3 regions of the Ensifer sp. D2-11 genome follow, and region 2 is predicted to be linked to each of the others. Evidence: riboswitches for the same ligand, from Rfam matches in the RefSeq annotation. Region 2 holds a riboswitch; each other region holds the start of a gene.

What was found. Region 2 has a riboswitch for thiamine pyrophosphate ahead of thiB (thiamine ABC transporter substrate binding subunit). Riboswitches for the same ligand answer to the same signal wherever they lie in the genome.
Region 1: another riboswitch for thiamine pyrophosphate. It lies ahead of thiC (phosphomethylpyrimidine synthase ThiC); the one in region 2 lies ahead of thiB (thiamine ABC transporter substrate binding subunit).
Region 3: another riboswitch for thiamine pyrophosphate. It lies ahead of thiD (bifunctional hydroxymethylpyrimidine kinase/phosphomethylpyrimidine kinase); the one in region 2 lies ahead of thiB (thiamine ABC transporter substrate binding subunit).

The regions. Positions count from the first base shown of each region.
Region 1 covers NZ_CP096434.1:98,204-102,688, forward strand. The annotation lists gene thiO (glycine oxidase ThiO) at 1-311, opposite strand, end outside; gene thiC (phosphomethylpyrimidine synthase ThiC) at 313-2,148, opposite strand; TPP riboswitch at 2,247-2,358, opposite strand; gene M1D34_RS17700 (aq_1923 C-terminal domain) at 2,564-4,485, shown strand, end outside.
Region 2 covers NZ_CP096433.1:3,382,773-3,387,257, reverse strand. The annotation lists gene M1D34_RS16095 (ABC-F family ATP-binding cassette domain-containing protein) at 1-997, opposite strand, end outside; gene M1D34_RS16090 (thiamine diphosphokinase) at 1,002-1,652, opposite strand; gene M1D34_RS16085 (GNAT family N-acetyltransferase) at 1,730-2,215, opposite strand; TPP riboswitch at 2,349-2,462, shown strand; gene thiB (thiamine ABC transporter substrate binding subunit) at 2,511-3,539, shown strand; gene thiP (thiamine/thiamine pyrophosphate ABC transporter permease ThiP) at 3,571-4,485, shown strand, end outside.
Region 3 covers NZ_CP096434.1:532,507-536,991, reverse strand. The annotation lists gene exoP (succinoglycan biosynthesis transport protein ExoP) at 1-1,424, shown strand, start outside; gene M1D34_RS19700 (hypothetical protein) at 1,467-1,715, opposite strand; gene thiD (bifunctional hydroxymethylpyrimidine kinase/phosphomethylpyrimidine kinase) at 1,776-2,576, opposite strand; TPP riboswitch at 2,705-2,807, opposite strand; gene M1D34_RS19690 (peroxiredoxin) at 3,021-3,680, shown strand; gene M1D34_RS19685 (serine hydrolase domain-containing protein) at 3,800-4,485, opposite strand, start outside.

The DNA of each region.
Region 1 (4,485 bases), on a different replicon from region 2:
GTGCGCGAGGCGAAGCGCTTGAGTTCGGCTCCGTCACGCGGTTGCGCCACGACGAGCGTGCCGTTGCGGTGGACGGAACCGGCGGGGAGGGCGGCTTCCCACCAGTCGGCGGCGCCGATCCCCAGGGTCAGGACGGTTTCCTCGGCGCTTTCCCGCTCGCACCAGGGAGCGAGCATGCCGCCCGCATACCAGGAAGCAGCCCCGGTGAAGCCGGCGGCACTTTCGATGATCGTTACTTCGGCGCCGAGCGCGAGAAGTTCATGGGCGGCGGTGAGGCCGGCGACGCCGGCCCCTCTGATCAGCACGCGCATCTCATTCTCCAGCGGGCGCGGCATTGCTTTCATCGAGCGGCATGTAGAGGTCGCCGCCGTCACGATATTTCGCGGCCATGGCCTCGAGGCCCTCCTTCTGCGCCTCGGCGCGGATATCGTGGGAAATCCGCATCGAACAGAATTTCGGCCCGCACATGGAGCAGAAGTGCGCGACCTTGTGCGCCTCCTTCGGCAGCGTCTCGTCGTGGAAATTGCGCGCGGTCTCGGGGTCGAGCGAGAGGTGGAACTGGTCCTCCCAGCGGAACTCGAAGCGGGCGCGCGACAGTGCGTCGTCGCGGGTTCGGGCGGCCGGGTGCCCTTTGGCGAGATCGGCGGCATGGGCAGCGATCTTGTAGGTAATGACGCCGGTCTTGACGTCGTTGCGGTCGGGCAGGCCCAGATGTTCCTTCGGCGTCACGTAGCAGAGCATGGCGGTGCCGAACCAGCCGATCATCGCCGCGCCGATGCCTGACGTGATGTGGTCGTAGCCGGGCGCGATATCGGTGGTCAGCGGCCCGAGCGTATAGAAGGGCGCTTCGCCGCAGACGGCGAGCTGCTTGTCCATGTTCTCCTTGATCTTGTGCATCGGCACATGGCCCGGCCCTTCGATCATCACCTGGCAATCCTTGGCCCAGGCGATCTTCGTCAGTTCGCCGAGCGTTTCGAGCTCCGCGAACTGAGCCCGGTCGTTGGCATCGGCGATCGAGCCGGGACGCAGGCCGTCGCCGAGCGAGAAGGAGACGTCATAGGCGCGGCAGATGTCGCAGATATCCTCAAAATGCTCGTAGAGGAAGCTTTCGCGATGATGATGCAGGCACCATTTTGCCATGATCGACCCGCCGCGCGAGACGATGCCGGTGACGCGATCCACGGTGAGCGGGATATAGTGAAGCCTGACGCCGGCATGGATGGTGAAATAGTCGACGCCCTGTTCCGCCTGCTCGATCAGCGTGTCGCGGAAGACCTCCCAGGAAAGGTCTTCCGCGATGCCGTTTACCTTTTCCAGCGCCTGGTAGAGCGGTACCGTGCCGATCGGTACCGGCGAATTGCGGATGATCCATTCGCGGATGTTGTGAATGTTGCGGCCGGTGGAAAGGTCCATGACCGTATCGGCGCCCCAGCGCGTCGCCCAGACCATCTTCTCCACCTCTTCGGCCATCGAGGAGGTGACGGCGGAATTGCCGATATTCGCGTTGATCTTCACCAGAAAGTTGCGGCCGATGATCATCGGCTCGGCTTCCGGATGGTTGATGTTGGCCGGAATGATCGCCCGGCCGGCGGCCACTTCCTGGCGGACGAATTCCGGCGTCACGAAATCGGGGACCGAGGCGCCGAAGCTTTCGCCGTCTCGGGCGAGCGCCTCCTTCGCGGCCTTCCGGCCGAGATTTTCGCGAATGGCGATGAACTCCATCTCCGGCGTGACGATGCCGGCGCGGGCATAGGCGAGCTGGGTCACCGCTTTTCCGGGCTTGGCCCTGAGCGGCCGATTGCGAACCGGGAATTCCGGCGTCAGCCTTTCGCCGGTCGCAAAGCCGTTATCCTCGGCCTTCACCGCACGGCCGTCGTAGCTTTCGACATCGCCGCGCTTGAGAACCCAGTCGCTGCGAAGGCGTGGCAGGCCCGCGTCGATGCGGATATCGGCGTTTTCGACCGTGTAGGGACCGGAGGAGTCGTAAACGGTGACCGGCGGCTCGCCGGAGGTCGGATGGAGCGCGATCTCGCGCATCGGCACGCGGATGTCGGGATGGATATCGCCCGGCTTGTAGACCTTGCGGGATGCGGGAAGCGGTCCCTGGGTGACCGAGGGCGCCGCGGTGAGAGGTTTGACTAGATTCATCTTGAGGCTCCAAAGTTTTCGCGTTGGAGACCCAGTTCTGAAGTCGGAAGGATGAAAAGACGTTTGGCCGACGGATCGCGGGTACACGGATTCCTGGCTGTCGCACGTCTGCACCGTCCCTACGCCAGTATGAACTGGATCAGGTTCAACGGGTCACTGCGCGCTCTAGCAGTATCTCAGCCCCTTGCCGGGACCCCCCTGGTGAATGGCGCAATTAGGACCGGTTATCGGCGCGGCGTCAAGATGGTTTTTGAATGGCCGCCTCCGGCGCGGTCCGGTCCCGGGTGAGGATGTCGGGCGCGTCAGTTATCTGCTCTGGATTGTCCTCCCGCCATGCTTGCAAATGCAGCTCCTTGCATCTAATCACCCGTCACGAATGGGGCGCGGTGAAGCAGGTAGTGGAAGGACGATTGTCGTGGGGCAAGCTGAGGCAGGGACAGGAAAAAAGAGACGCAAGGCGCTTTGGGCCGCAGTTGCGGTGATAGCAATCACCGCCGCCGGCATGGCCGGCTACAAGACCATCGTAGAAAATCGCGTGAGCAGGTTGATCGCCGAGCGCGGTGGCAAAGCGGCCAGCGTCGAAGCGGATTTCCTTGGGCGAATTCATCTGCGCGACGTGGCCTTGCCGCTGAAGGACGGGTCGGACGTTCGTATCGCCGCGGTTGACGGCCGGCCCAGTATCTTTTTCCTCCAGGGCATGCTCGAAGTAAGCGGCCTTGAGCTCAAGACTGCTTTCGGCACGGTCTCTGTCCCGCGCGCGGTCGTCGAAGAAGCAGATTTCGATCGCGGCACCTTGGAGCAGATGTTCGGCGGGAAGAGCGAACTCTCGATCTCCAAGCGAGTAGAACTTTTCACGGCAAGGCGTATCTCCGCCCCGGAGATCGTCTTCGCCGAGATCGTTGCCGGGACCGAGCAGAAGCTGATCTACAAGAACGTGGTCTCGGAAGGCATCGCCGATGGGCGTATCGCCCGCTATTCGGCGAGCGGCGGCAGCTTCGAAGTCGGCGTGGACCGTTCGGGGGGAGAGGGCGGTAAGAAGAATAGGGTGGCGGGTTCCATCGGAGCCGTGACGGCGCAGGATATCGATGCCGCCTATCTGGCGCGGCTCTATACCGAAAAAGCCGGCCCGGACGACAACGAGGCAAAGCCTGTCTATGGGCCGATTTCGGTAAAGGACATCGCCTTCTCGGATGGCGAGGCGAGCTTCGGCTATGACGAGGTTCGCAGCAGCGGCTTCAGCATGCGAATGCCGGCCGAGCCGCTGGTCGAGACGCTGGAAAAGCTGAAGTCGGTCTCGGCGCCGGATCAATTGCCGCCGGCGGAACGCCAAGCCTATTTCAATCGGGTCTTGTCGATTATCGACATGACGAGGAAGGCCGACATGGAAATGCTCGGCCTTACGATCGACGCGCCGATGAAGGACGGTGACGAAGGCGAGAGGATCAAGGTTTCGATAGACCGCCTCGCCCTTGAGGTCGATGGACGGAAGCTTGACGGCACGCTGAATGGCCTCTCGATGGGAGAGGGCGCGGACTACATCAAGGTCTCCGAAGTGAGCATTTCGGGATTTTCCTGGAATTCGACCTTGGAGGGTCTGCAGAGGATGGTCGCGCTCGACGAGCGGCAGCGCGAGAGTTTTCCCTTTACGACACTGTTGCCGGAATTCGGTACGGTCCGGCTGGCGGGTCTGGATGCCGATCTGCCCGATACAGAAACCGAAGGCGCCGAGAGCGACGCACAGGATTCGGTGCCGAGGCGCGTCCGCTTCTCGCTCAAGGATTACGAGTTGGCGCTCACGAAGGCCCGCAACGGCATTCCGACCGACATCCGCATCAGATATCAGGATCTGACCCTGCCGATCCCGGAGCATATGCACGACGAGCCGTTCGCGCAGCTTCGCAACCTCGGTTTCAATGAGGTGGTCCTGTCGTCCAACATCGAAGCCGCCTGGGACGAGCCGAACCAGACTCTGGTCATCAGGGATATCTCCACACGTGGAAAAGATATCGGCGGCTTTTCCCTCTCCGGCCTGCTAGGGGGCGTGAGCGGCGACTTCTTTTCCGGCGACGAGGCGAAGATGCGGGCAGCGCTGTTCGGCCTCACCGCCCGTGAAGCAAAGCTGAAGATCGAGGACAAAGGTCTCGCCGCCAAGGCCATACGGGCCTATGCCGAGCAAAACGACATGACGGAGGATCAGGCGCGCGGCATGCTCACGATGACGGCTTCGGTGGCGTTGCAGCAGTTTGCCGCGCAGGAGCCTCGGTTGCAGGACGTGCTGGACGCGGCTTCGCAGTTCATTGCCAAACCGGGAATGTTCACGTTGACGGTCAAATCGAA
Region 2 (4,485 bases):
CGAGCTGACCGGTCAGGAGCTTCAGCAACGTCGTCTTGCCGGCGCCGTTCGGTCCGACGAGGCCGATGCGGTCGCCGCGGTGGACGCGGATCGAGAACGGCGCGACGATCGTGCGATCGCCATAGGCCTTGGTGATCTTCTCCGCCTCGATGACGAGCTTGCCCGATTCCCTGGCGTCGGCCACGGTGGCCTGGACCGTGCCTTGCGGCCCCTTGTGCCCGCGATGGCGGGCCCGCATGTCCTGCAGCTCGCCGAGCCGGCGCATGTTGCGCTTGCGCCTTGCGGTCACGCCGTAGCGCAGCCAGTGCTCTTCGCGCTCGATCGCCTTGCCGAGCTTGTGCTGTTCGAGCTCTTCCGCCTCCAGCACCTCGTCGCGCCAGGCCTCGAAATGCGCGAAGCCGCGATCGAGGCGGCGCGATTGGCCGCGGTCCAGCCAGACGGTCGCCGTCGACACCTTTTCGAGGAAGCGCCGGTCGTGCGAAATCAGCACCAGCGCCGAACGGCTGCGGACGAGCTCGTCTTCCAGCCACTCGATCGTCGGCAGATCGAGATGGTTCGTCGGTTCGTCGAGAAGCAGAATGTCGGGTTCCGGCGCAAGCACACGGGCAAGGGCGGCACGACGCGCCTCGCCGCCGGAAAGGCGCGTCGGCTCTTCCTCCCCGGTCAGCCCCAGATGCTGCAGCAGGTAGGCGACCCGGTAGGGATCGTCGCCTGGTCCGAGGCCGGCTTCCGCATAGGCCTGGACCGTATCGAAGCCGTCGAAATCGGGCGCCTGGTGGAGATAGCGTATCGTCACCGATGGATGCCTGAAGATCTCGCCCGACTGGGGTTCTGCAAGCCCGGCGGCGATCTTCATCAGCGTCGATTTGCCCGAACCGTTGCGGCCGACGAGGCAGATGCGATCGCCCGGCTCGACCTGCAGGCCCGCACCCGCGAGCAGCGGCGTGCCGCCGAAGGTCAGTAGAATGTCGTCAAGCTTCAGGATGGGAGGCGCCAAGGCATCAGGCTCCGGAAAGATCATAGGGCCGGGCGAGAATGACGGCCCGGCCGGATTTCAGGGTGAAGCGGACCGTGCCATCCGCGATGTTCGAAATGGTGCGCGACGAGCCGAAGGGCAGATGAAAATCCTTCAGCGGGTAGCGCACGTTCTCGATCGAGAGACCGTCAAGGTCCGCAAAGCCGAGGATCGAGAAGAGGCTGCCTTTCGGCAACTCGATCTCCTGCGAGCCGGGCAGCAGCGGATAGGCCTCCTCCTCGCCGGAGGTCATCATCACCGCAACGCCGCTCTCGGCAAGCGCGACGGTGCCGAGGAGGTGCAGGAAAGCGTGATCGCTGCGCGCGCCGCCGAGTCCGCCCGCGAAGACGAGCGAGGTCGCGCCACGCTCGAGGGCCGCCTCGACGGCGATCTCCCCATCGGTCGCGTTCTTGGCAGCCGGATGGCGTTCACGCGGGACGCCGGCGAACTCCGCCAGAAGCGCCTCGTCCGTGGAATCGAAGTCGCCGACCCAGAGATCGGGAACGACCCCCAGCGTCCTTGCATGGCGCATGCCGCCGTCGGCGGCGACGAAGCGGCTGCCTTCGAGCTGTCGAGCGAGCCGGTCTGTCGGCGTCAGCGCGCCGCCGAGCAGGATGGTGAAGGGTGATCGGGTCATGGCAGAAGCCCATAGCGCAAAGCAGCGGCGAAGGAAAAGGGCTCCGGCTGCTGTTTTGCGAACGCATGCTGCGCGGATCAGGTTCCGGACGCCGGATCTCCGGGGAAAAGCATGCCGTCATAGATGCCGGGCGTCGATCCGGCGATCTCCACCGCACCGACCGCGCGGGCATAGAATTCGGCGGGGCCGACGCCGCCGATGATCGCATAGGCATAGCCGGCGGCGCGCATGGACAGCAGGCTTTCGACGAGCAGGGCCTCGCCGATGCCCTTGCCGCGCATGGCCGCGTCCACTCCGGTCGGACCGAAGAAGCCGAGCGCGGTTACGTCATGGCAGGCGAAGCCCACGATCCGGTCCCGATGGTGAGCGATGTGGATGCGCGCCGGCGTCGAGGAGAAGGCGGTTTCGGCCTCGCCGGCCCACCCCGCCCCGAAGCGCTCCTCGATCCAGGGAATGACGACCCGCCGCTCGGCCGCAAGCGCCCGCCGGATGCGGACGTCGGGGTCGAGACGCGATGGACGGCCCTCGGGCAAGGCATAGAGGCGGACGAGCATGTCTGGCATGGAATTGTCTCCGCTTTCGGCGAACAAACGGCGCCGGCAATTGTTTGACTTTTAATAGCGCGCCCGGCGCGGACGGCAAACGTCCCTGCTGAAACTCAGCTTGCCTAAGCCGTCGCCGGAAGCTAAATCTTTTGCTGCTCTAACGGGGTGCCCTGGCCGGCTTTGCGACCATGGCTGAGAGGCTTCGAGCCAACCCGCGGAACCTGATCCGGCTCATACCGGCGGAGGGATTAGAAGCGATCGGACCGATACGCGCTTTTCCCATTGCAGCAACAACAAAGGGAGAGGTGCCAGAATGTCCAGTTCACTCCATCGAAAAATCCTTGGCCGGCTTGCGATCGCCGCCGCTTCGATCGCGGCATTTTCCGTGAGCGCGGCGGCCGCGGAAAAAACGCTGACGGTCTATACCTATGAGAGCTTCATCACCGAATGGGGGCCGGGCGCCAAGGTGGCGGAAGCGTTCGAGAAGACCTGTGACTGCAAGGTCGACTATGTAGGGGTCGCCGACGGGGTCGAACTCCTGACGCGGCTGAAGCTCGAAGGTCAGGGATCGAAGGCCGACATCGTACTCGGCCTCGACACCAATCTGGTGGCGGAGGCGAAGGCGACCGGCTTCTTCGCACCGCACGGCGCCGATACCGCTTCCGTCAAGGTCCCGGGCGGCTTCTCCGACGACACCTTCATACCCTATGACTACGGCCATTTTGCCGTTGTCTACGACACAGAGGCACTGAAGGACCCACCGAAGAGCCTCAAGGAACTGGTCGAGGGCGATCCGTCGCAGAAGATCGTCATCGAGGACCCGCGGACCTCAACCCCCGGCCTCGGCCTCCTGCTCTGGGTGAAGTCGGTCTATGGCGACAAGGCCGGCGAGGCCTGGGCGAAGCTCAAGGACCGCGTGCTGACGGTCACGCCGGGCTGGTCGGAAGCCTACGGTCTCTTCACAAAGGGCGAGGCGCCGATGGTTCTCTCCTACACCACCTCGCCTGCCTATCACATGGTCGCGGAGAACACCGAGCGCTACCAGGCGGCCCCCTTCGCCGAAGGCCACTATATCCAAATCGAAGTCGCCGCATTGACGAAGAACGCGAAGGACCCGGAACTCGCCCGGAACTTCCTGACCTTCATGATCGGTCCGGAATTCCAGTCGATCATCCCGACGACCAACTGGATGATGCCGGTGACGGCGACCAAGGAGCCGCTGCCGGAAGCCTTCGGCAAGCTCGTCGACCCGCAAAAGACGTTCCTCATTCCCTCCGGGGAGGTCGCCGCCAGCCGCAAGGCCTGGATCGACGAATGGCTGGCCGCCATGAGCCGGAACTGAGGCCGGATTGTCCGGCACAAAGGAAAGCAGGATGACCATCGCCGCCGGGGCCTTCGCCCTCGGCGGCATCCTGCTTTTCGTCGGCCTCGCCGGCGCGGCACTGCTTGCCCAATCGGCCGGCAGCGCCGGCGCCGGTCCGCTTTTCGATGCCTATATCTGGCGCATCACACGCTTCACCCTGCTGCAGGCCAGCCTCTCGACACTTCTTGCCATCCTATTCGCCATACCGGTGGCCCGGGCACTTGCCCGCCAGGCTTCGTTCCCCGGCCGCATCTGGGTGCTGCGGCTTCTGGCGCTGCCACTCGGCCTGCCGGCGCTCGTCGCCGCACTCGGGCTCATCGAAATCTGGGGCCGGCAGGGGCTCTTGAACAGGGTGCTTTCGGCAGCCGGGCTGGAGCAGCCGGTCAGCATCTATGGCCTCTCCGGCATTCTCATAGCCCATGTCTTCTTCAACATGCCGCTCGCCGCACGCTTGATGCTTGCCGGCATCGAGCGCATTCCGGCCGAATACTGGCGCACCAGCGCCAATCTCGGCATGGGATCCTTCGCCACCTTTCGCTTCATCGAGTGGCCGGTGATCCGCGGATTGCTTCCCGGCATCGCCGGGCTCATCTTCATGCTCTGCGCCACCAGCTTCACGCTCGTGCTGACGCTTGGCGGCGGGCCGGCCGCCAGCACGATCGAAGTGGCGATCTATCAGGCGCTGCGCTTCGACTTCGACCCGCCGCGGGCGATCGCCCTTTCGGCACTTCAGGTCGCCCTTACCGGAGCGCTGCTTCTCGTCCTGAAATTGATCGCGCCGGCGCCGCTGGAGGGAGAGACCAGCGGCAGGGCCATCCGGCGTTTCGACGGCGCAAGCGGTCTGTCGCGGCTTGCCGACCGGATCTGGCTGATACTCGCCGTCATCCTCGTCGGCCTGCCATTTGCGGCCATCGCCTATAGCGGA
Region 3 (4,485 bases), on a different replicon from region 2:
AGGGTGACAATTCGGTGATCCGTGACCTGAGGACGCGCTATCTCACCGTCGGCAAGCGCGAGCGGGAAGTCTCGGACAATTTCGGCGCCGACCACCCGCAGGCGGTATCGCTCCGCGCCGAGCAGGAGGATGTCGCGCGGCAGATCTACCAGGAACTGCAGCAACTCACCGCAAGCTACAAGAACGAATACGAGGTCGCCCAGTCGCGCGAGGAATCGCTCAGGAAGAGCATCCAAGGCATTGCCGGCAAGACCTCCGACGCCAGCGAGCAACTCGTGCAATTAAGGGAGCTCGAACAGAAGGCAGCGGCTCTGAAGACGCTCTACGAGTCCTATCTCGGGCGCTACGAACAGGCGACGCAGCAGCAATCCTTCCCGATCGCCAAGGCTCGCGTCATCTCCGAGGCCGGCGTGCCCGTGTCGCCGTCGAGCCCCAAGAAAACCATGACTCTCGCGCTCTCGGCCGTGCTCGGCATGATGGTCGGCGGCGCTTACGCGGCCTTCCTCGAATTCCGCGAACGGACTTTCCGCCTGGAGGGCGACATACGCTCGATCCTCGGCCATCGCTCGCTCGGCTACGTTCCGCTGCTCGGAACGCGCATGAAGAAGAAGGCACAACTGGTCCATGCGCATTTCGGCTCGGTGAAAAGACACGACGAAGCGGTGGACGATACGATGCCGTTCCAACGACTTTCGCGCATCGTCGTCGATGCGCCGCGTTCGACCTTCGCGGAAACCTTCCGCAACGCCAAGCTTGCCTGCGACCAGATGCTGGCCGGCAGCGAAAGCCGCGTGATCGCCATTGCATCGGCCCTTCCGGACGAGGGAAAATCGATCATTGCCGCGAACTTCGCCGCACTACTGGCGGCGAGCGGCAAGCGCACCCTGCTCATCGATGCCGATATACGCAAGCCGGGACTGACGCAGATGATCACGCCCGCCCCGCGCACCGGGCTCGTCGAAACGCTGACCGGAGAAGCCACCTGGCCCGCCGGAATCAAGGTGGACCAGCGCACCAAGCTCGCAATCCTTCCGGCCGGCGGCGCCTCGCATCAGCGGCATCAGAGCAACGAACTGCTCGCCTCGCCGGCCATGGCGAACCTTATCGAGAACGCCCGCAACGCCTTCGATTATGTCGTCGTCGATCTTGCCGCACTCGCCCCTGTCGTCGACGCGAAGGCCTTCGCGCCGCTGGCCGACGGCATTCTCTTCGTGGTCGAATGGGGAAGGACGCCTTCGCGGCTCGTACGCGATCTGCTCCACTCGGAACCGTTGATCAATTCGAAGGTGCTGGGCGTCATCCTCAACAAGACGGATATGAACGAACTCGGCAAATACAGCGACTTCGACGGGGCGGAGAAATATCGCCATCGCTACGGCAAATATTACGTCGAGAATACGACCACGGAAAACACCGCCGCTTGAGGCGACCGCGGCCGCGCCACTTGTGTGCGCGGCCTTTCGCCGTCAGACCCTGCGGCGATCGACGATCCAAGCGGCTGCCATTAACGCAATGACCGCCGTAAGGGCAATCAGTGCCAGCGCGTAGAAGAGCGAATATTCGACCAGCGACGGCAGGATCGAAAGAGCACGCCGCGCCCTGCTTGGCGACCGCCGCCAATCCGGCAGGTCGTCACGGTTGAAAGCCTCCAGCCGGCGGGTAAGAAAGTGCATATCGCGAAAACCGATTGCCAATCGAAGCCATGGAGCGGTCATGCTGCTGAACAACCGTGGCGATAGCGAGGCACTTCAGCGCCCCGAGCCGTCACCCGGCAGTCAATCTTTCCACCATCGGTGGAAGTGATGAACCGGACCGCGCCCCTGACCTATCTCCAGGCTGTCGGCTGCTGAGATTGCGGCATGCAGATACGCCTTGGCTGCGCTCGCCGCTTCGATCAGCGGCACGCCTTTCGCAAGGCTGGCGGCAATGGCTGCCGAAAGCGTGCAGCCGGTGCCGTGGTCGTTGCGCGTCTCGATCCGCCCGGCGGGAAGGCGGACAAGAGTGTCGCCGTCGAAGAAGAGGTCTGTGGCCTCCTGGCCCTTCAGGTGCCCGCCCTTGACCAGAACCGCATGTGCGCCCGTCCGCATGATCGCTTCCGCCTGGCGCGCCATCTCCGCCTCGTCCCCGGCGATTGCGCGCCCAGTCATGAGCGCGGCCTCGGCAAGATTGGGCGTGACGACGAGCGCCAGCGGCAACAGTTCTTCGATGAGCGCGGCAACGGCATCCGGACGAAGCAGCGCATCGCCGGAGGTAGCCACCATGACGGGATCCACGACGGCCAGTTTCCCGAACCGGCGCAATCCATCAGCAATGGCGGCGATCGTTTCCCGACGCGAGACCATGCCGATCTTGACGGCCTTCACGTCGAGGTCGGAGAAGACGGCGTCCATCTGCGCCGACACGATTTCAGCGGAAACATCCTCGACGGCCGTCACACCCCTGGTGTTCTGGGCCGTGATCGCAGTGATGACGCTGGCGCCGTAAACGCCGAGCGCTGAAAACGTCTTGAGGTCCGCTTGAATGCCGGCGCCGCCGCCCGAGTCCGAGCCGGCGATGCTGAGCGCGATCGCCGTCATGCGCAGTCCTCCTTCGCACGAGGGCAGATGATGCTTGCGAGTGGTACGGCAATGGACGTCATCGATCGATCTCCAGACGGAACATCACGGAGATCCAGGAAAAGGCGATGAAAAGGCGAACTTGCCGCTGGCGGCCTTCTTTCCGTTCCTACGCCGGCATGACCCGGATCAGGTTCAAGGGTCCGGCTCAACGCCATCTCAGCACCGTCTAGTGCTCCCCTCGGAATGCGCTATCTATGCGGCTGTAGCAGACCGATGTCAACGCGACCGCGCAAAGGCTTGTAAGACCTATCTTTTAGGCCAGCCGGCAAAAATATACCCGCAGATTGGCAAGCTATGATGCAGTCATTCCTTCTGCCGCCGTCAATCGCTCGTTTCCTCCTCGAAAACGGCGGAGATTGCGTTATTCTTAGCGAAATTTCGTCGTACAGGAGGGAACACGCCATGAGTCTGCGCATCAACGATACCGCCCCTGATTTCACCGCCGAGACAACGCAGGGCACGATCAATTTCCATGAATGGATCGGCGACGGCTGGGCTGTCCTCTTCTCCCATCCGAAGAACTTCACCCCCGTCTGCACGACGGAACTCGGCGCCATGGCGGGGATCGAGCCGGAGTTCCGCAAACGCGGGGTCAAGATCATCGGGATCTCGGTCGATCCGGTCGAGAGCCACTCCAAGTGGAAGAACGACATCAAGGTCGCGACCGGCTTCGAGGTCGACTACCCGCTGATCGGCGACCGCGATCTGAAGGTGGCAAAGCTTTACGACATGCTGCCGGCCGGCGCCGGAGAGACGTCCGAAGGCCGCACCCCGGCTGACAATGCCACGGTGCGCTCGGTCTACGTCATCGGCCCCGACAAGAAGATCAAGCTGATCCTCACCTATCCTATGACCACCGGCCGCAACTTCAACGAGATACTGCGCGCCATCGACTCGATCCAGCTCACTGCCAAGCATCAGGTGGCAACGCCCGCCAACTGGCAGCAGGGCGAGGACGTCATCATCACGGCCGCCGTCTCCAACGAGGACGCCGTGCAGCGTTTCGGCTCTTTCGACACCGTGCTTCCCTATCTCCGGAAGACGAAGCAGCCAACGGCATAGCAAAACCCGCTGGCCAACAGTCAGTCGTAAGGGCGCGTCAATTCATCAAGGGTTGACGCGCCCTTACCGCTTCTTCCTAATATTCTTGTTTAATACCCTCAGGGCAGAACCATCCTGCCTCAATCCGCTTTGGCGGTGGAGATGATCTCCGCCAGAACCCCGTGCAGGGCGTCGCGATAGCCGTTGCGTGCCGAGGGGCCGCTTTCATCCGACGTCATGACCACCGTCAGGTTCAGGGACGGCACTATGTAGAGCATCTGGCCGCCATAACCCCAAGCGTAATACACATCCTCGTCGCCGATCCGGCGCGTGAACCAGCCATATCCATAGCCGTCGCCGGTAAAACGGGAGGCGGTGCGCGGCTGCCAGGAAAGCTCGACCCAATCGGCCGGGACGACCTGCCGTCCGTCCGCGGTGCGGCCGCGATTGCGATAGAGCTCGCCGAAGGCAAGCAGCGACCGCGCGCTCATCGCCATCTGGTTGCCGCCGAGATAAATGCCCTGGGGATCCCGCTCCCAGGCACCGATCCGGAAACCCTCGACCGGATCGAGCCATTCGCGCGCAAGCGCCAGTGTCGGCCTGCCGCCGACCTTGGTCAGTATTGCCGAGAGCAGATGGGTCGAGGCGGTCGAATAAAGCATCCGCCCTCCGGGCTCGTCGTCGAATGGCTGTGCCAGTGCGAAACGAACCCAATTGCGGCTAGACACCCAGCGGCCGTAGTTCGGTCCGGACATCCGCCCCAATCCCGCCTGCATCGAAAGCAGGTTGCCGATGGTGATGTCGTTGATCCGGGGGTCGGCCTGCG